Regions from separate parts of the Marinobacter albus genome, predicted to be linked through region 1. Evidence: predicted binding sites of a transcription regulator. Region 1 holds the regulator's gene; each other region holds the start of a gene.

Region 1 (5,288 bases):
ACTTCCTGGATCACCGTGTCCGGTAATTGCTGAAGCAGGTCGGCGAGATCGTCTGACTCGAAATCTTCAATGATATCGGCCAGTTCCTGGGCGTTCAGCTGGCTCAGGAAGTAACCGCGGATATCGTCGCTCAGGTACTGGAGGACTTCCCCTTCCAGTTGCTTGTCCACCAGGTTCCAGAGCAGCGCGCGCTGGCGAGGTGGGGACGATTCCAGGAGGTGGGCAATATCACTGGGGCTCAGGCCGCCATTCAGGATGCGGGCAACCTGTTTCAGGGCGCCGCTATCCAGAGCCTCGCTCAGGGAGCGGAGACGCTGGCGGGCCTGGCTTTTCTCCAGAATATCGGTCATGGATCACCCACAGTCAGAAAACCCTCGTATTATAACGGAGTTAGGAGGCAGAGGTGAGAGAGAGTTGTAGGTGAATTCCACAGAAACCGACGGTGCACGGGTTTTACGTCGGGTAATTACTCGCCTTCGCCGAAATAGTCGTTGATTAATTCCGTCAGGGCTTCAATGGCCGCTTCCTCGTCAGGGCCATCGGCGATGAGCTCCACATCGGTGCCCTGGCTGGCCGCAAGCATCATCACCTGCATGATATTTTTTGCGTCCACATCCCGGCCTTTTCCGCTGATCCGCACGCTACTGTCAAATTCGGACGCCGTTGCGACCAGTTTTGCAGTCGCCCGGGCGTGCAGTCCCAGTTTGTTGATGATGGTTATGGGGCGACGAATCATGGTGCGCTCAGATTTCTCCCCGGGCCTGCAGGTGCGGTAATTCCGTGTGACGAACCTGAACGTTGCTGTAGGTTTTCCGGAAATGTCTGCACAGTTGCTCGCTCACGTACACCGAACGATGCTGGCCACCGGTGCAGCCAATCGAAATGGTCATGTAACTGCGGTTGCTGTCGGCAAAAGAAGGTAGCCAGGTTTCCAGGAAGCTGGTCAGGTCGCCGATCATTTGGCCCGTGGCCGGTTCCTTTTCCAGAAAATCGATAACAGGTTGATCGGTTCCAACAAACTTGCGCAGGCTGTTATCCCAGTAGGGATTCGGCAGGCAGCGAACATCGAATACGTAATCCGAGTCAAGGGGGACGCCGTGCTTGAATCCGAACGACTGGAAGAGCAGGGCCAGCTCCTGATCCTTGCGGCCGACAACGCGCTGTTTGATCATGTCACGGAGTTCGTACATCGACATGCCGGTCGTGTTCACGTAAAGGTCACAGAGCTTGGACAGTGGCTCGAGGAGTTTTTTCTCGTTACTGATCGCCTCGCGCAATGAGGTCCGGTCGTCGCTCAGCGGGTGCTTTCTCCGGGTGGCGTGAAAGCGCTGGAGCAGGGACTGCTCGTCCGCATCCAGAAAAATGATCTCGACGGTGACCCCGGTTTCCTGCAGCTGACGGTAAATGACCTCGAAGTTGGCCAGCTCCCCGGACAGGTTGCGTGCATCGATACTGACAGCCATTTTGTGGAGTCGCCCCGGCGATTCCTGCGCGGCCGCTTCGCGGGTCAGGGGAAACAGCAGCCCGATGGGCAGATTATCGATGCAGTAGTAGCCGAGATCCTCGAGCACATGGAGCGCCGTACTCTTGCCGGAACCGGATCTGCCGCTCACGATGATCAGTTTCATGGGCACTCTGTCTCCACTCTCTGGGGTGTTACTCGGTCGCAGTGGTCATGCGCTTGTATAGTGTGGTGGCGTCATCACACTGCCGAAGCCCATCGCAGAACGCCCGCTCGTTGAACTTCTCCGCCAGCTGGCTGAGCAGTTCCAGGTGTTCGCTGGTGGCCTCCTTGGGGACGACGAGGGCAAACACCAGATCCACGGGCTGGTTATCGATGGCGTCGAACTCGATGCTTTCCTCGAGCGTCAGCAGAACGCCTACCACGTGATCCAGTCCTTCCAGCCGACAGTGGGGTATGGCAATACCCTGGCCAATCCCGGTACTGCCGAGACGCTCCCGGGACACCAGGTTATTGAAGATCTGGGTCTCGCTGAGCGATTCGTCGTGCCGGTGGATCTGTTCGGCGATGAATTCCAGCACCCGCTTCTTGCTTGATGCCGGTACCCGGCATAGGGTCAGCTCCGGTGCAAGGATGTTATCTATGGTCAGGGATGTGTCGCTCATGAATCGACTGCATTTCCGTAAAAAAAAGGCTGCGGCAGGTGCTCCATGCCGCAGCGCGATGAGATGACATGCATGAAAACGGGCGGTTAACGAGAGCCGTTTCCGTGCATCCGGTCTACATTCTTTTCCTTGTGCTTGAGGATCTGGCGGTCCAGTTTATCAATCAACCCGTCGATCGCTGCGTACATATCCTCGTTTTCAGCCTTTGCGTGAATATCACCACCAACCACGTGCAACGTTGCTTCCGCCATCTGACGCACCTTTTCCACCTGCAGGGTAACCTGGCAGTTACTGATATGGTCAAAGTGTCGTTCAAGTTTCTCGAATTTTTCTGAGACGTAATCCTTCAGTGCGGGAGTCAGTTCTACGTGATGGCCTGAAATGTTGAGTTGCATAGGCGTCTCCTGTTGTCATCATGCCGGTCCCAAAAGGCCGGACTGAGGGCTGGCGCACACCGCGCCGGCAAAGTTTGGCTCGGAGGAGCGCTGTACTCGACAGTGCTCCCCTAAACCAGTCTTTTTCGCTCGTTAGAGGGTGGAATATGCATCGCTTCCCGGTACTTGGCGACGGTTCGACGGGCCACTTTGATGCCCTGTTCCCCTAGCATGGCTGCAATTTTACTGTCACTCAACGGCTTTTTCGGAGTCTCGGCCGCTATCAGCTTCTTGATCATTGCACGGATGGCTGTCGATGAACATTCCCCGCCTTCATCGGTACTGACGTGGCTGGAGAAAAAGTACTTGAGCTCGAAGATTCCCCGCGGAGTGTGCATGTATTTCTGGGTGGTGACCCGGGAAATCGTCGATTCGTGCATTTCCACCGCCTGCGCTATGTCGGAAAGGATCAGTGGCTTCATGGCTTCTTCGCCCTGATCCAGAAACCCCTGCTGGTGCTCGACGATGCGTGTTGCCACTTTCAGCAGGGTTTCATTGCGGCTCTGCAGGCTCTTGATAAACCATTTGGCTTCCTGCAACTGATCCCGCAGGTAGGTGTTATCGGCACTGCTGTCTGCTCGCCTTATAAGAGAAGCATAGCTCGCATTGACGCGGATGCGTGGTGCAATTTCAGGATTCAGCTCAACCCGCCACCTGTCGTTGTGTTTGCGGACGATGACATCGGGAATCACGTAATCGGGTTCGGCGCGATCAATGACGTCGCCCGGACGCGGATTCAGACCGGTGATCAGGGCCAGGACTTCCCGCAACTGATCTTCCTTGAGCCGGCTGCGGCGCAACAACTGGGCGTAGTCCCGGTTGCCCAGCAGATTGATGTAGTGGGTGATGACGAGGCGTGCCTGGGCCAGCCAGGGGGTGTCAGGCGGCAACTGGTTCAGTTGGATCAGCAGGCATTCCTGCAGATCCCGGGCAAATACGCCGGGTGGGTCGAAATGCTGCAACCGGTGCAGCACCGCTTCCACCTCGTCCAGTTCAAGCGGGTCTTCCTCGTTTTCATCCAGCAGCCCTGAATGGATCTCGTCCAGCGGGCTGGTCAGGTAACCCCGTTCGTCCACCGCATCCATCAGGGCATGGGCAATGGCCTGATCACGTTCACTCAGTGGTGTCAGGTTCAACTGCCACTCAAGGTGGTCCTGCAGGGTTTCACTGGGGGAATTGCGGGTTTCGAAGTCGTGATCGTTTTCGTCGTCGTTGCGGGCCGCCGGGGCAGGGGCGGACTGATAGATATCATCCCAGGCGGTGTCGACCGGAAGATCGTCGGGGATGTTATCCGGTATCTCGTTTTCGGAGGTCCAGTCGGGGCCGTTTTCCGACTCATCCCAGTCGGTGTTGGTGTCAGAGCCCGCATCTGCTGCCGTTTCCGCGGCTGATTCTTCGTGGCTGTTATCATCGTCACTGGATGCGGTGTCGGCCTGATCGTCGTCTTCCGAGGTTTCCAGCATCGGGTTGGATTCCAGAGCCTGCTGGATTTCCTGCTGTAGATCGAGGGTGGATAGCTGTAGTAGCCGGATCGCCTGTTGCAGCTGGGGCGTCATGGTCAAGCTCTGACCCAGCTTTAACTGTAAGGAGGCTTTCATAACCATGGTTCAGGATCCGTCACTCATCAGGCTCTGCTTTACCGTAAGTTCAAAAAAATTGTTGTATGCCGGTCACTTGCCCTTGGCGCGAAACAGCCTAGCAAGTTCTTTGCCGAGTTTACTTGCTCGGGTTCATCAACACAATCGGGCAGCACTGCTCACAAACGGAATTCATTACCGAGGTAAACCTCTTTTACTTGCTGGTTTGCGAGAATGGTTTCCGAATTGCCGGACGCAATGATGTGTCCCCCGGAAACAATGTATGCCGTTTCACAGATGTCCAGGGTTTCCCTCACATTGTGGTCTGTGATCAGTACCCCAATGCCTTTGTCCCGCAGGTGGCGGATAATGTGCTTGATGTCGCTTACCGAAATCGGGTCCACGCCGGCAAAGGGTTCGTCCAGAAGGATAAAAGCCGGTTCCATGGCCAGTGCCCGGGCAATTTCGACGCGCCGGCGTTCGCCTCCGGACAATGCCATACCCACGCTGTCGCGAATGTGGGTAATGTGGAATTCCTCCAGCAGTTGCCCCAGCCTGCTTTCCCGGTCGGCCCGGCTCAAGCCCTTGCGGGTTTCCAGAATCGCCATCAGGTTGTCGCGGACGGTCAGTTTCCGGAACACCGAGGCTTCCTGGGGCAAATAGCCGATCCCTTTTCGGGCCCGGCCATGCATGGGCAGTGGCGTGACGTCCTGGCTGTCAATCGTGATGCGGCCCCGGTCGGCCGGGACCAGCCCGACGATCATGTAGAAACAGGTGGTCTTGCCTGCACCATTGGGGCCCAGCAGGCCGACGATCTCGCCACTGCGAATCTCCAGCGAGACATCAAGCACCACTTTTTTCTGCTTGTAGCTTTTTGCCAGGTTACTGGCTCTCAGAACTGCCATCGGATCCCTGTATGCTCCTGGTGCTGCGTGGCTGAATGACCATCTCGACGCGGCCGCTGCCGGTTTCGGTCTTTGTGCCGCCCTCGGCAGTCACTACCCGACGGACGGTATCATAATGAATGACATCGCCCCGGAACAGGTTTCCATTCTGCTCAATGATCGCGTCCCGTTCAAAAGTCAGCAGGTTCTCCGCGGCCGACCAGGTGATGTTGAGAGCCCGGGCATCGGTTTCACCCTCTCCGTTG
Region 2 (5,288 bases), 980 kb from region 1:
CTGTCGCTGGCGTTCCGGCGAGAGACCCCGGCCGATGGCAATCATCTCGTACTCGCCGCGGCGTGCCACCTCCAGAACGCTCCTGGAGATATCGGTGGCGGTTATTTTTACGTCCCGGAGCCTTCCGGGTCGCTGGCGTCGAAACTCCTCCACGATCATCCCTGCCGAGTAGGGCTCCTGGCCGGTAGAGCAGGCTGCAGACCAGATGCGCAGCGGCTGTGTTGTCTTACGCTCGGCAAACTCCGGCAGAAGTTTTTCCTGGAGAATTCGGAAGGGATGGTTATCCCTGAACCACAGTGTCTCGTTGGTCGTCATAGCATCGATGACAACCTCACGCAGGTTCGCACGGCCCGGGCGTTTGAGGCGTTCGAGGAGTTTACCGAGGGATTCGAGTTCGTTCTCTTCCAGGATGCGACGAAGGCGGCTCTTCACCAGGTACTGCTTATTCTCACCCAGCAAAATACCACAGGCATCCTGCAGGAATGTCTTGAAGGCTTCGTATTCCTGTGGCGTTATATCCGCTTTCATTGGATCTCTGTTCTGAGTGATTCTGTGCGCAGTGACATCAGGCCTGATCGATTATCTCCATGACCCGCTCTGCCAACTCATCCGGACTGAACTTGGCCATGAAGTCGTCCGCGCCAACTTTCTGAACCATTGCCCTGTTGAACACTCCGCTCAACGACGTATGAAGCATGATGAACAGATCCCGGAGTGCGGGATCATCCTTGCATCGGGACACCAGTGTATACCCGTCCATTTCCGGCATTTCGACGTCTGAAATCACCAGCGCCAGATGGTCACACGCATTTGAACCATCTTCCGTAACCTTCTTGAGATACTCAAGCGCCTGTTTGCCATCGTTCCTGATGACAACGGTCATTCCGATCGCCGTCAAACAGCGCTCAATCTGGCGGCGGGCGACAGCCGAATCGTCCACGACAAGGACCGGCAAATGCCCGGCGACGCGCTCGGAAGTCTTGCTCAGCACGGCGTCCGTGACATCTTCCCTCAGAGGAGAAACTTCTGCAAGAATCTTCTCTACATCGATGATTTCTACAAGTTTATCTTCTATTTTAGTGACAGCGGTCAGATAGACATCCTTGCCAGCACCCTTGGGCGGCGGAAGAATGTCTTCCCAGTTCATGTTCATGATCCGGTCCACACCTGTCACCAGAAAGCCCTGGGTCTTGCGATTGTACTCGGTGATGATGACAAAACTCGTTGGCACGGTTTCCTGCGGGATGCCTGGCAGCCCAATCGCCATACTCAAATCGATGATCGGGATGGTTTCACCTCGTATGTGGGCGACCCCCTGAACGACCGTGCGACTGTTAGGAATGGAAGAGAGCTTCGGACACTGGAGGACCTCTTTCACCTTGAACACGTTGATGCCATACATCTGCCGGCCGCGCAGACGGAACAGCAGCAGCTCAAGCCGGTTCTGCCCCACCAGCTGGGTCCGCTGGTTCACACTGTCCAATACACCTGCCATGTTCTCTCTCCCGGCCCACCGGACTGCCGCCGGCATGCATTTTGCTGCCATTTTCTCTATATCAAGGAGACGACAAAATCTTGTCGTTGCTTCCTTAACCAGCCTGTTTAACGGCTGTCCGCCCCGAATCCTTAGTTCTGGAGGGGGAGGTTTGGACGGTTTTTGACAGCATAGGACAAAGTGACACGTATGCGCATCACCATTTTCGCCCTCTTCCTGCTCCTGACCGGGATCACTGACGCCAGCGCAAAGACGACCGCCGACCAGATCGAAAAAGCGGCCAGCCGCTTCCTTGAGGCTTTTTCGACGCAGCAGGCCGAGGAAGGCTACGAAGTAACCTTCGAAGCCGGAACGGTGGACGACCGCCTGTCGCTGGCGAGCTGCGAAGCCCCTCTTGCCGTCGAATTCACCGGTGATCCCTGGAAGAGTACGCACCCTTCCCTTCAGGTTGCCTGCGAGGGCAGCAAACCCTGGCGTATGTTTGTCACCGCTTCCGTCTCCATTAATGGGCCCGCACTGATTGCCGCCCGCCCCCTGGCACGGGGAGAACGAGTCACCAGCGATATGCTGACAACGCAGTCGGTGGTTGTTAACGCCAGCCGCCGAGGCGTTATGCGCAGCGCCGATGACGTAACGGGTATGGAGGTGCGGCGTCCGGTCAATAGAGGATCTGTCATTACGCCGGATCTGCTCGCTGCCCCGGACGCAGTGGAGCGGGGTGACCATGTTATGATTACCGCCAGCAGTGGCGGATTCTCGGTCACCTCCAGAGGTAAGGCCCTGGCCAATGCTTCCATCGGTGAACAGGTTCTGGTCGAGAACCTTCGGACTGCACGCACCATAAGAGCCAATGTTGTTGCTCCCGGACGAGTCGAGATTCCGATGTAGAAGCCTTGCAAGGCAATGATCTGCCGTGCGGCAATTTGCTGCCGTCGGATTATCCGGAGATGCAGCCGAAAGATGGACAAGGCGTAATGAAATTTTGAAAAATTTCGTTAAAGAACTGTTTGGCGCGGCCGTTACATAGATACACACTCGAGTAAGTCATGCTCCGGCGTGACACCACAGGTAAGCAGGTAACGATATGTCAGTTGACTTTAATGGAATTGGCCGAGGCCAGGTCAACACCCAAAGGACCACAGCCGATAAATCCACCGGCAGCCAGAACACCCAGCCGGAGCCCAGCGAACAGGCGAAAACCCAGACCCAGGGAGCTCGCGGCGACAACGTCAGTCTCAGCAGTCAGGCCAAAGACCTGAAACAGCTCGAGCAGAAACTGGGTGATTATCCCGAGATGGATGATGACCGTATCGCCGAAATCCGGTCAGCCCTGGAAAACGGAACGTACAAAATCGATGCTGAAAAGCTGGCCCAGAAAATGCTTGATATGGATAAAAGCATATTCGGGTGAGTAGAACATGGCCACAATCGATGATCTAAAAGACCTGCTCTCGCAGGATGTTCATCAACTGCAGGAACTGGCAGAGCTTTTACAGAAAGAGAAAGCCTGCCTCTCCTCCTCCGATGTGCGGGCCTTGCAAGGTCTCACATCTGAGAAAAACCAGCTTCTGGAACAGGTTCGGGGACGTGCCCGGCAGAAAATCCATTGCCTGGTGGCCATGGGCTACAAACCGGACAGCGGCGAACCGTCCCGCTTCCTGCGCAGTGCCGGACTTACCGAGCTGTATGACCTGTGGAAGCAGGCAGACACCAGCATGCGCAAATGTCAGGCTTTGAACCAACACAATGGGCGGGTAATGGCCCACCTTCAGAAGCGACTCTCGCGCCTCACCGATATCTTCCGGGGCGCCACCGGCCAGCAGAAACTGTACGGTCAAAAAGGCGAGCATACGACGGTCTCAAGCCGAACCATCCTGGCCAGCGCGTGACACCAGACGATATTCCCAATGAAAAACGCCCGGAAGTCCGGGCGTTTTTTTTATCGCGTGTATATGGTCATCCGCGAGTCGGGATCGAAACGGATATCGTGAATGCTGACATTACCCATTGACGGGCCTCGACTGCCACTGACCCGGATGTTATCCATTCTTATTACCTCGATACGTTCCGGAAATGCCAGCGTCAGCGCTCCATCCCCGCGCACAGCGTAGCGCGGTTCCCCGTCCCGGTAGTGAACTCCGGAAATGGTCAGGTCCGAGTCCAGGAAATTCAGTACCGGCACAAAAATATTGGCGGTCAGCTTCAGGCCCTCAATGACATCGGCTGAGATGCTGCCATCACTCTCCGACGAGGTTTCGGCCATCCTCGAGACTTGTTCAATCCGGTCCAGAAGCGAAGGATCCCCCTGGCCGAGAACCCGGTCGAGTTCCGAATCCACCAGGGGCCTCATCGCGCCGCGCTCATAGACCTCACCCATCGCCGCGGAACTCTGTGCGGCACTGGTGCTGCTGCTCGCGGCAAAACTGACCAATGGCTGAAACGGCAAGGTGACAACGGTGACCAGTGCCGCCGCATTGCGGTAGCGCGACTGGTGCTTCAGTACCCGATGCAATTCCTTTTCGGTGAGCCAGCCCGACTGGATGAACACTTCCCCCAGTCTCTGACCGGTTTCCCGCTGCACCCGGAGACCGTCTTCGAGCTGTTCCTCGGACAAATAACCGCGACTGATCAATAGCCGCCCAAGACGCGACTTTTCTTCAAATCCCTGACGGATTCTCACTCGATTCTCCTTTCCCATAGTGAAAACCGTACAACTCGGCCCGGTATGAAATGATCGTAAAACCGACACCCATTGAGCGTAGCCCACTTGCTAAAAACTGCGCCTGTGCAATCGCCGAAAAAAACGCCGCATTCTGCTAAGATCCTGCTCCAGAAAGCAGATACCATGAATTATTGCAGGAAACGTCTCTGCAGCTAACGAGGAGAGAACCGTTAAAATGCCAAATTCCGTAAAACCGTCCCGGTCTGTGATCCCTGCACTGATTCTGTCTTTGGCCGCCCTGCTGCCACTCCAGAGCCACGGTCAGAGCACGGGCCAGGAAAACGTGGAACAGCTCCCCAAGGTAAAGATTGTTACCAATAAAGGGCCTTTCGTTCTGCAACTGCGCCCGGACGTGGCGCCAAAAACGGTTGAGAACTTTTTGGAGTACGCTGAAAGCGGCTTCTACAACAACACTGTTTTTCACCGCGTGATTCCCGGGTTCATGGTTCAGGGGGGCGGCTTTACCGCGAAACTTTCCCGGAAATCCACGAGCGATCCCATACCGAATGAGGCCAGTCCGACCCTGAAGAACCTTCGGGGCACCGTTGCCATGGCCAGGACCAGTGCACCGGATAGCGCTACCTCACAGTTTTTCATCAACCTGGTCGACAACGGCTTCCTGAATGCCGGCGTTCGCGGTGCCGGATATGCCGTATTCGGCAAAGTGACCGAGGGCATGGGGGTTGTGGACGCCATCGGCGGGGTAGAAACCGGGTATTCCAAGGGGATGGCGGATGTACCCGTGGAGCCCGTGGTGATCGAGAGTGTCTCGATACTGGAGCAACCCCGGTAAAGCCATGACTGCGGATGTTCTTTCGCCGAGGATCGAGGCGGCAACGGTGCGTTGGCACGAAGGGGTCCCGGAGTCGGTCAGGTTTGGAGATGTCTATTTCAGCCGTGACAACGGGCTGGCGGAGAGTCGCTACGTCTTTCTGGACAACAACGGTTTGCCAGAAAGGTTCAGCACGGTTCCGGCAGGCGGGAATTTTGTCATCGCTGAATCCGGTTTCGGTACGGGCCTCAATTTCCTTGCCGCCTGGCAGGCCTGGCGCGACCATGGCCCGGAGCATG
Region 3 (5,288 bases), on a different contig from region 1:
GCCGGATGTACTGGATGCTGTTCTGGACCGTGGTTTCGTAGGTGTATCGGGTTTCATGCTGAATCGTGAGTCTCATTGTTTCCACCCCATGAAGTCGTTCCGGATCTGCCCGGCAATGCCCTGGATGCGCTCCAGAAAATCCACGAGATACTCATGCAGGCCCCGTTCGGCGATGTACTCCCGGTCGCCGTAGCGAATGTTAGCGTACAGGCTGGAGGCCAGTCGGCGGGAGCGCCGGGCGGTGTCGCTCTCGATCTCCTCCAGCAGGCTGGCGATTTCCTGCAGGCAGCCGCGCAGCGAACGGGGAACATCGGGCTCGAGGATCAACAACTCGGCGACGTTCATCGGGTCCAGGTTGTGCCCGTAGGTGTTCTGGTAGGCTTCGAACGCGGCCAGCGAGTGCAGCACCGCCGTCCATTCGAAAAACGACTGGGTGGGATGTTCTTCCATCGCTTTCATGGCCATCACGTAACGGATGTCCAGGACCCGGGCGGTGGTGTCCGCGCGTTCGAGGAAGGTGCCCAGGCGCAGGAAGTGGAAGGCATCGTTGCGCAGCAGCGTGCCGTAGGCCGCACCCCGGAACATGTGGGAACGTTCCCGGACCCAGTCAAACACCGTGCTGGCATTGGATTCGCTGACGCCCCGCTGGCGCAACTCCTTCATTTCGAACCAGGCCTGGTTGATGCTTTCCCAGACGTCCGCGGACAGGTTGCCGCGGACATGCAGTGCATTGTCGCGGGCACTGCGAATCATGGTGTACACGCTGGCGGGATGGCGATCATCCAGTACCAGGAAATCGATCAGGTTCTGGGGCGTTACTTCGTTGTAGTATTCAAAGAACATCTCCCGTGTGCCCGACACCAGGAGCGGAACGGAGAGCTGTTCGATCCGGTCTTCGGGCACGTCGATCAGGGCCATGGTCAGGCTGACATCAAGCAGTCGGGCCTGGCTTTCGGCCCGTTCCAGATAACGGGCCATCCAGAACAGGCTGGAGGCGGCGCGGCTCAGCATAAGTCATCCTCCAGTACCCAGGTGTCTTTGGTGCCACCGCCCTGGGACGAGTTCACCACCAGTGAGCCCTTCTTGAGGGCAACCCGGGTCAGTCCGCCGGGCACCATCTGGATTTTCTTGCCCGACAACACGAACGGTCGCAGGTCCAGGTGGCGGGGCGCGATGCCCTCATCGACAAAGGTCGGGCAGGTGGACAGGCTCAGGGTAGGCTGGGCGATGTAATCCTGGGGCCGGGCCTTGAGCAGGCTGCGGAAGGTGGCGAGTTCCTGTTTGCTGGCCTTCGGGCCAATCAGCATGCCGTAACCACCGGCCCCTTGGGCTTCTTTGACCACGAGCTCCGGCAGGTGGTCGAGTACGTACTGGAGATCCTTTTTCTTGCGGCACTGCCAGGTGGGAACGTTTTTCAGGATCGGTTCCTCGTCCAGGTAGAAGCGGATCATGTCGGGCACGTAGGGGTAGATGGATTTGTCATCCCCGACGCCGGTGCCCATGGCATTGGTCAGCACCACGTTGCCGGTCCGGTAGGCGGAGTAAAGTCCGGGCACACCCAGCATGGAGTCGGGATTGCCCGCGAGTGGGTCGAGGAAGTCGTCGTCGATGCGGCGGTATATGACGTCGACCTGCTGGGGGCCGACCGTGGTCTTCATGAACACCTTGTTCTGGTGCACGAACAGGTCGGCGCCTTCCACCAGTTCCACGCCCATTTGCCGGGCGAGGAAGGCGTGCTCGAAATAGGCGCTGTTGAATCGGCCGGGAGTCAGGACCACCACGGTCGGGTCCGGTTTGAGAGAGGCTGCACGCAGTGTCTCACCCAGCAGATTGGGGTAGTGCTCAACGGGCGCCACCGGTGAGTGGGCGAAAAGCTCCGGGAACAGACGCATCATCATGCGGCGATTCTCGAGCATGTAGGAAACGCCGCTGGGGCAGCGCAGGTTGTCCTCGAGGACGTAGAAGTCGCCGTCGTTATTACGAATCAGGTCAATCCCGGCGATGTGGCAATACAGATTGCGCGGCAGTTTCAGGGCCTGCATGCCGGGCTGGTATTGCGGGTTGGCAAAAACCTGCTCGGCGCTGATCACGCCGGCTTTGACGATGTCGTAGTCGTGGTAGATATCGAACAGGAAGCGGTTCAGTGCCTGCACCCGCTGGCGCAGACCGCTCTGCAATTTGTGCCAGTCGCTGGCGGAGATCACCCGGGGAATTAGATCGAACGGTATCAGCCGGTCGGCGCCCTGGTCTTCACCGTAGACGTTGAAGGTGATGCCCAGGCGCTGGAACAGCACATCCGCTTCTCGACGCTTTTCAGCAATCAGGGTTTCATCCGAGTTGATCAACCACTGCTCCAGCATTCGGCAGTGCGGTCGTACTTTGTTGTCCCGGTCGAACAGTTCGTCAAACAGGCCTTGGTCCGGTGTCTGAATCAGCATGATTCCGTACATCTCCTAGGGCGGTGCCGGCGCGTATGGCACACGGTAAGGTAATCGGCAGCAAAAGGTGGGCCAGTAGTTGTCGTTTTTGGAAAACTGCCTTGATTTAAAGAAAGGAGAAGACCGGGCGTCTGTCAATTCGGGGGGTATAGAAGGACAACAGGCGGCCAGATGGCCGCCTGTTGTTGGAAGGGGGAGCTTACTCTACGGCCGTCGCACCAATGCGGTGAATGCTGACGTCCGCGCCGTTGAACTCTTCTTCCTCGGTCAGGCGCAGCCCCGAGATGGCGCCGATCACGCCGTATACGATCAGGCCGCCGACAAAGGCGATGGCAACGCCGGCAACGGAGCCGATGATCTGGGACATCAGGCTGACGCCGCCCAGGCCGCCGAGACTCGCCTGGCCGAAGATGCCGCAGGCGATTGCGCCCCAGACACCGCACACGCCGTGCAGGGGCCATACACCCAGAACATCGTCCAGGCGCTCGATCTTGTCCTGGGCCCATTCGAACAGGTAAACGAAGATGGCGCCGGCGACACCGCCAGTGATCAGTGCACCAACAGGATGCATCAGGTCGGAACCTGCACAAACAGCAACCAGTCCGGCCAGTGGTCCGTTGTGGATGAAGCCCGGATCCTTCCGGCCCAGCAGCATGGACACGAGAATGCCGCCGACCATGGCCATCAGGCTGTTGACGGCCACCAGACCGCTGATGCCATCCAGGGTCTGTGCCGACATGACGTTAAAGCCGAACCAGCCCACGGTCAGGATCCAGGCGCCCAGGGCCAGGAAAGGAATGTTGGACGGGGCAAAGGCGACCACCCGGCCATTGCGGTAGCGACCGTTACGGGCGCCAAGCAGAAGCACCGCCGCCAGGGCAATCCAGCCACCGACCGCATGCACTACAACGGAGCCGGCAAAGTCGTGGAAGGATGCACCAAACTGGCTCTCAAGCCAGGCCTGGAAACCGTAGTTGCCGTTCCAGATCAGGCCCTCGAAGAAGGGGTAGATGAACGCGACGATCAGGCCGGATGCAATCAGCATCGGGTAAAACTTCGCCCGCTCGGCAATACCGCCCGACACAATCGCCGGTATGGCTGCCGCGAAGGTCATCAGGAAGAAGAACTTGACCAGCTCGTAGCCGTTGCTGGCGGTCAGCTCGGCAGCACCGGACATGAAGTGGCTGCCGTAGGCAACGTAGTAGCCGATGAAGAAATACATGACGGCGGAGACGCCGAAGTCGGTCATGATCTTGACCAGGGCATTGACCTGGTTCTTGTGTCGCACGGTGCCCACTTCGAGGAAGGCAAAGCCGGCGTGCATGGCCAGTACCATGATGGCACCGATGAGAATGAACAGCGTGTTGGCGCTCTCGGTCAGGGTATGTACTGCACTCGTGATGTCCACGGGTTTTTCGCTCCTGATGGTGTGTTTCAGCCTCTGTCGGGCTTTCTGTGCATTGTGGGTGTGCACATAAGCAAGAGGTGTTCCAAAACAATGCAAAATTAGGAGTGGTGGTCAGTTGTAAGTCCTTCGCTGGAGTTCTGGTGCGGGCAATGAACAGAAATGGCACCAATACGGTGCATAAATGGGAAAGATGCACCGTATTGGTCGGTGCTGGTGGGGTTACCAGGTGATGCTGTCGCCGGTGACCGGGCCAGAAACGGCGAGCCGACTTCCCGGTCTTCTAAAACCAGCACACCTTCCCGTTGGTTTATTTTTCAATCAATTTGATTGTGTAAATCCGGGATCCGATTCCTGCTTTTGGTTTTCCTGTTGTTCTTTCCACGCCGCGTAGCGGTGCAGATCCGATTCGACCAGTTTCAGACACAGGGCGACAACACCGGCGTCGTCGAGGAAACCAAAACCAAAGATCAGGTCGGGAATGACATCAAGCGGGTTGAGCACGTACAGCAGGGCGCCGGCGACTGCGGCGATGGTCTTCCAGGGGACACTGCGGTAGTTGCCGTACCAGTAGTCCCGGATCATCGAGAACATCAGTTTTATGTCGGCACTGAAGCGCTTGAGCCGGCCACTGCCTTTCACCTTTTCCTCGATGGCTCGCTGGCGTTCGAGCACCGTCTCCAGATCGGCCCGATGCACCTTCGCGGATTCGGCGTTCAGTTGTTCCTCGGCGTTCTTCTGACTGAACAGGGCCATAAACGGGTGTCCTATACGCTTGCTGAGTGTCACGTCTGTCAGGTCGTATGATCGCTCAAGCCTGCGTGTATTGCCAACCGCTCAGGTTTCCGGTGCTACCGGTAGCGATCCCGAAGTGGCGCCGGGATCTGGGCCAGTTGTCTGGTCACCAGCGCCGCCATGGCGGCGTGGATGGGGTCGGTGTCGAGGCCCGGTTCCAGGTGCTGGAGGAGGTGGCCGGCGGCCTCGGCGGTTGCCAGGTGATGGTCCCCCGGAGCCTTGCGGATAACGTAACGGGAGGGCGGCGGTGCGGCAAAGTGATACCTCGGCAGCTCGCCGATCCGCCGGTTCAGGTGCAGGATCTTGGCCGCCTTCCGCCAGGTGCCGTCCAGTAGAACCCAGTGATGGATGCCTTGCAGGTCGGCCTCTTCGAGGGCCTGACTGTCTGGCCCCGGGAACAGTACCGCGGTACCGGCCAGGGGGATGTTGTCGCCCAATCCGGCCTGGCGAAATTCTGCCGGGGTCTCACCGACAAAGACCTGGAGCCTTGTCAGGCACTGCTCGAGGATTCTCAGGGTTCCCTTGCTCCGGCCGACTTCCGAGGGGTGCTGCAATACGGTCAACGGGGTCTGGTTTGGCACGGCGCTGCAGTGGTCACAGACGCAGATGTTGGGGTGCAGGTGGCAGCGGCGGCATAGGTGTCTGGGCAC
Region 4 (5,288 bases), 1.1 Mb from region 1:
ACGTTGCATGGTTGTATGTGCGCTGATCCAGCGGATTGAACTCGTTAGTTATCCGGATCGGCGAGCCATTGAACGCCGTCTCGAAGCTGCCATCTGCCGGATCATCAACGCTGGCAACCATTCGGTCCGCGGTCACGTTCACGTCGCCGAGTACCTGGGTCGGTCCGACTGTCGTGATGCCATCGCTGTAGGTGTAGTCGAGCGTCTCTCCCTGGTTGTGAATGACACGCAGCACATCGGTGCCGGAGCCATCGTCCACGACCGAGGCAGAGATCGCGGTTTCACTGGAGTTGTTGATCGCGTCGGCCAGATCCTGCAGGGAAGAAATGCTGCTGGTGTCGAGGGTCAGCGGGCTGCCGTTGATGTTCAGATTGAACGAGAAGGTGCCACCCGTGATAAAGGCGTCGGTCAGGCCGTTAAGCTGCGCGGTGGTTGTTGCCGACGCATTGAAACCCGGTACGCCATTGAGCGTTTGGGCAGCCTCACGCGCCGATGCAGCCGGGTCGATTGTCACGGCATAGTCTGGCGAGCCATCGGTGTACTGAACCGAGAAACTCTCGCCCTGGATGCCCGCAACGCTCAGTGGTCCGATATCCCGCACCCGGTTTTCCAGCACCGGCTCTCGAGAATCCAGGTTCAGGTCCGTCGTCAGGTTGGTGGTTCGTCTGGGCGCCAGGTTGTCCGTCTCAATCTGAAGGTCGCTCCGGATGCCCGACAGGTTGCCATCACCATCTGCGGTGTAACCCTGAACACGCATGTTCTGGTTATTGGTCACGTAACCGTTCTTGTCGATACCAAACTGGCCCGCCCGGGAGTAGCGGATCTCACCGCCATTGTTGAGGATGAAGAAACCATCGCCACTGATGGCCATGTCCAGCCCGTTGTCGGTGAAGCTGATATTGCCCTGCCCGAACGACTGCTTGACGTCTTGAACCCGAACACCGTCGCCAATCGGGTTGGTGCCTGCACTCAGAAAGCCGCTGGCGTAGAGATCACCAAATTGAACACTGCTGCTCTTGAAGCCAACCGTACTGGCGTTCGCGATGTTGTTGCCGGTGACATCCAGATCCACCGATGCCGCCCGAAGACCACTAAGCCCTGTATTAAATGCCATAAATCACCTCTTGGTCTGACACCGGTATCAGTTGATTTGTTTTACATCCGACAGGGCGATGGAGCCCATGCCGGCCAGATTCAATGTAATCGAACCGTTCTGGCCCAGTGAAACACTGTCCACATTAGCGCTGACCATAGTGCCCAGCTGTTGCGTGCCCTCCGGGTACGAAGCCTCCGCGACAATGCGGTACGGGCCCGGCGGCAATGGATTGCCGTTGCCATCCTGACCATCCCAGCTGAAGGACTTCACGCCGGCCGGGCTGCTGCCCAGATCAATCTGACGGACCAGTTCGCCGGCCTGATTCTGCACCGACAGCCGGAGCCCGCCCGTGGAAGCCGGAACGGCAATTGTGCCCCTGATTTCACCATCTGCTCCCAGAATGCCGACGCTGGACGGCGCCAGAACGGTCTTTCCGACCATGGCAGATGCCTGAAGGGCCTGGGTCGAGCGAAATTGACCAACGACGTCGTCGACGGTGCTCGACAATTTCTGCATCTCTTCGAGTGAGCTGAACTGGGCGAGCTGGGATATAAATTCGCCATTATCCTGAGGTTCCAGCGGATTTTGATTCTTCAACTGGGCCAGCATCAGTTCCATGAACTCGTTCCGACCCAATTCGCTGTTGCCTTCAGCGCCACGCTGCTGTTTCAGCTGGTACTGGCTCAGAACATCCGAAGCGTCGGTTGCATTAATTGCGCTCATTGCGTGCTCCTCTCCGGATTACTGCTGACCAAGGGTCAGGATTCGCTGCATCATGGATTTAGCGGTATTCATGATGTCCACGTTCATCTGGTAACTGCGGGAAGAGGACATCATGTCGGCCATCTCTTCCACCACGTTCACGTTCGGATAGAACACGTAGCCATCTTCATTCGCTGCCGGGTGCTCCGGCTGATACCGCATCTGGAGGTCAGCCTGGCTCTCGACAATGCCCTCAACGCGAACCCCTGCCCCGGCACCCTGCTCGCTGGTAAAGGCAAGGCCCTGACTGGCCGGATTGAGCAGGGACTGCTGAATGGCGGCAAACACCGGCTTTCTGGCCCGATAGGTCGTCTCAGTACTGGAACTGGCCGTTTCTGCGTTGGCGATATTGGATGCCGTGGTATTCAGCCGCAGGGATTGCGCGGTCATGCCGGAACCGGCGATGTCAAAAATGCTGCCCAATGACATGGAAACTCTCCTTTGCTACTCGCGTCGCTGCGGCTTATTCGCCCTTGAGGGCCTTGGTCAGGCCGGAAAATTTACTGCTCAGAAACTGGAAGCTCGCCTGGTAATCCATGGCATTGCGCATGAACCGGGTCTGCTCCTGCTGTGCGTCCACTGTATTTCCGTCCACAGACGGCTGATGTGGTGTTTGATACAGCAATTCACTGTCGGACGCACCGCTTGATGTATCCATGTGGCCAGCGTCGGTTTTCGCCATCTCGAATCCGGAGGCGGCCTGCTGGGCCCGCTGCATCACCGCCCGGAAGTCGACATCACGAGCCTTGAATCCCGGGGTATCAGCGTTTGCCATGTTGTTCGCCAGTACTTCCGCCCGCTTGACCCGGGCCTCCAGTGCGTACTGGTGGATCCCAAGCGCTTTATCAAACGAAATCGACATATTGCCTCCCAAAACTGCACCCGCATGCCGGCGCTCTTTGCCGGATTTGCTCTCTAACGGGATTAAAGCAAGGCCAATGCCAAAGTTCTTGAATCTCTCTGAATCGCGCTCTGTGGGGGCTTCGGGAGTATTGCGAAAGGTGTTAAAAAGGGGGCGGAATCCGTGGAACAGGTAAAAAGCGGCAAGCGGTTTCCCCTCCCCCGAGCCGGTAGTAAGGCCCGCGGGAAGGGGAACCGTGGCATTCAGGAAGGCCAGTTCTGGACATAGTCGTGCATTTCCGGACGGGGCACCCGCGGCTTTTCCGACGACACCGTTCCGACATAGAGAAAGCCAACGATCGACTCTTCTTCTGTTAGTCCAAGGCCGTCATGTACCGCCGTATGATAGGCAACACTGCCAGTGCGCCACATCACACCGAATCCGGCGTCCTGCAGAGCCAGCTCCAGAAAGCTCATCCCGGCTGCCGCCGACATGATCTGTTCGACTTCCGGAACCTTGGGGTGCACCTTCGGAGACGCAATGCCGACAATGACCATCGGCGCCCGGAGCGGTGCCCGACGCAACTTGTCGATCTCCTGCTCGTCGCTGTTGTTGGCGCAGGTGGAAGCGAACAGGTCACCCAATGCGTTCAGGCCCTCCCCTTGTATGATAAGGTAGCGCCAGGGGCGCAGCAGGGCATGATCCGGGGCGCGAGCGGCACAGGCAAAGGCGCGGGCCAGAGTGTCGGAGTCCGGGGCCGGCGACTCAAGCCTGGGTTCTGATGCCCGGTTGAGCAGAAACTCACTGACTGCAGTCATATCTTCTCGCTATCAGATGGATGGTCGACGGGAGGATCTATGGACGTTTACGTCGATTCAGTTAATTGTGGGTTATACGTAATACTGTTAACCTTTAGTCGTAGTCCGGTCTACCTAACAATTATAAACGACTTGGTAGCAGCACCATGAGTGACCAACGAACTTTTAGCAACTTTTCAGAATTCTACCCTTACTATCTCGAAGAGCACAGCGATGCCACCTGCCGTCGGCTGCACTTCGCGGGCAGCCTGCTGGTGCTGATTGTCGCAGCCTGGGCCATTACCTCCGGCAAACTGGCCTGGCTACTGCTGCTCCCCGTCATCGGGTACGGATTCGCCTGGGTGGGCCATTTCCAATTCGAAAAGAACCGGCCGGCAACCTTTAAATACCCAGTCTACAGCCTGATGGGCGACTGGGTCATGTTCCGAGATATGCTCATTGGCCGGATCCGTTTCTAATATGATGAGTGCACCGGCAGATCTGCGTAATGCCAGCACTAGCGCTGGCAAGGCATTGTCCGTTGATCACCCCAACAGCCCCATTGCCATTCCACCAATGCCGGATTACAGCGGCCGTATACTGGCGTACACCACAACCGCGGCCATAATTGTGGCCGGCGTCCTCCAGGGTACCTTCCATCAGTGGCTGCTTTGGCTTGTGGCCGGCGCACTCACCTGGCCCCACATTGCCCACGCACTAACCCGGCGCACCTTCCTCCGTAATTCGCCCCGTATCCGTCAAAAGATGCTGATCTTTGACTGCATGGTTGGCGGAGGGTTTATCGGTTGCATCGGTCTGGTCGCTATTCCATCGGTCTCTGTGGTGCTGATGCTGATGTTCAGCTGCCTGATCGTTGGAGGTATCCGACAATGGCTGTTGGGAACCGTTTTCATGGCTGCTACCGTCGCCGCGTCTGTCGCTGTCGTAGGTCCCGCGGAAACGCTCCGCGCGCCCTTGCTGACCAGCATCCTGTCTGTCTCGGCGACTGGTCTCTACATCTGCGTTACCGCCTACTACTCCCATCAGCAGGCTCAAGCCCTCATGCTCGCGAAAACGCAGATCCAGAACCAGCGGGAACAGTCCATCGCACTCTCCCACAAGCTCTCCAAGTATCTGTCACCGCAGGTCTGGCAATCGATCTTTACCGGCGAACGGGATGTGCGCCTTGAAACCCAACGCAAGAAACTGGCGGTGTTCTTCTCCGACATCAAGGGCTTCACCGAGCTGTCGGAGGAAATGGAACCTGAGGCGCTGACCGAGCTGCTTAATCACTACTTCAACGAGATGTCGGAAGTCGCGCTGAAATACGGCGGCACCATCGACAAATTTGTGGGCGATTCAATCATGGTGTTCTTCGGCGACCCCACCAGCCGGGGCCAGCGCGAGGACGCGTTTGCCTGTGTCTCGATGGCGATCGAGATGCGCAAACACATGAAGATCATGCGCCAGAAATGGCGCAGCCAGGGTATTAAAACCCCGCTGGAAATCCGAATGGGCATCAGCACCGGCTACACAACCGTGGGCAACTTCGGGGCCGAGAACCGCATGGACTATACAATCATCGGCAAGGAAGTGAACCTTGCCAGCCGACTGGAGTCTCTGGCCGAGGCCGGCGAGATTCTCGTGTCCTACGAGACTTTCTCGCTGATCAAGGACAAGATCATGTGCCGGGACAAGGGCGAAATCACCGTCAAGGGTTTCGGCAAGCCGGTGCCCATCTACGAAGTGGTTGATTTCCGTCGGGACATGGGCCCCAACCGCAGTTTTCTCG

Evidence for each region. The regulator sigma-54, encoded in region 1, starts transcription at its own class of promoters, with help from an activator protein. The targets are predictions, from matches to a motif close to ANTGGCATNNANNTTGCTNT.
Region 2: a site for sigma-54 is predicted at 1,524-1,543, ahead of flgA (flagellar basal body P-ring formation chaperone FlgA). Genes of this name have one in related genera too.
Region 3: a site for sigma-54 is predicted at 2,496-2,515, ahead of QQF73_RS13505 (circularly permuted type 2 ATP-grasp protein). Genes of this name have one in related genera too.
Region 4: a site for sigma-54 is predicted at 2,785-2,804, ahead of flgB (flagellar basal body rod protein FlgB). Genes of this name have one in related genera too.

What each region holds. Positions count from the first base shown of each region.
Region 1 is NZ_JASSQD010000001.1:1,294,335-1,299,622, forward strand. It holds gene mgtE (magnesium transporter) at 1-350, opposite strand, end outside; gene QQF73_RS06095 (HPr family phosphocarrier protein) at 467-736, opposite strand; gene rapZ (RNase adapter RapZ) at 744-1,628, opposite strand; gene ptsN (PTS IIA-like nitrogen regulatory protein PtsN) at 1,657-2,127, opposite strand; gene hpf (ribosome hibernation promoting factor) at 2,214-2,522, opposite strand; gene QQF73_RS06115 (RNA polymerase factor sigma-54) at 2,633-4,159, opposite strand; gene lptB (LPS export ABC transporter ATP-binding protein) at 4,318-5,043, opposite strand; gene lptA (lipopolysaccharide transport periplasmic protein LptA) at 5,021-5,288, opposite strand, start outside.
Region 2 is NZ_JASSQD010000001.1:2,278,237-2,283,524, forward strand. It holds gene QQF73_RS10595 (CheR family methyltransferase) at 1-528, opposite strand, end outside; gene QQF73_RS10600 (chemotaxis protein CheV) at 566-1,495, opposite strand; gene flgA (flagellar basal body P-ring formation chaperone FlgA) at 1,685-2,383, shown strand; gene flgM (flagellar biosynthesis anti-sigma factor FlgM) at 2,580-2,906, shown strand; gene QQF73_RS10615 (flagella synthesis protein FlgN) at 2,914-3,384, shown strand; gene QQF73_RS10620 (cyclic di-GMP-binding domain-containing protein, MshE-related) at 3,435-4,175, opposite strand; gene QQF73_RS10625 (peptidylprolyl isomerase) at 4,393-5,010, shown strand; gene mnmC (bifunctional tRNA (5-methylaminomethyl-2-thiouridine)(34)-methyltransferase MnmC2/FAD-dependent 5-carboxymethylaminomethyl-2-thiouridine(34) oxidoreductase MnmC1) at 5,015-5,288, shown strand, end outside.
Region 3 is NZ_JASSQD010000002.1:436,137-441,424, forward strand. It holds gene QQF73_RS13495 (transglutaminase family protein) at 1-76, opposite strand, end outside; gene QQF73_RS13500 (alpha-E domain-containing protein) at 73-1,011, opposite strand; gene QQF73_RS13505 (circularly permuted type 2 ATP-grasp protein) at 1,005-2,438, opposite strand; gene QQF73_RS13510 (ammonium transporter) at 2,638-3,846, opposite strand; gene QQF73_RS13515 (YkvA family protein) at 4,165-4,599, opposite strand; gene QQF73_RS13520 (tRNA-uridine aminocarboxypropyltransferase) at 4,695-5,288, opposite strand, start outside.
Region 4 is NZ_JASSQD010000001.1:2,366,873-2,372,160, forward strand. It holds gene QQF73_RS10985 (flagellar hook protein FlgE) at 1-1,114, opposite strand, end outside; gene QQF73_RS10990 (flagellar hook assembly protein FlgD) at 1,142-1,819, opposite strand; gene flgC (flagellar basal body rod protein FlgC) at 1,838-2,287, opposite strand; gene flgB (flagellar basal body rod protein FlgB) at 2,322-2,720, opposite strand; gene QQF73_RS11005 (nitroreductase family protein) at 2,963-3,517, opposite strand; gene QQF73_RS11010 (Mpo1-like protein) at 3,664-3,975, shown strand; gene QQF73_RS11015 (adenylate/guanylate cyclase domain-containing protein) at 3,977-5,288, shown strand, end outside.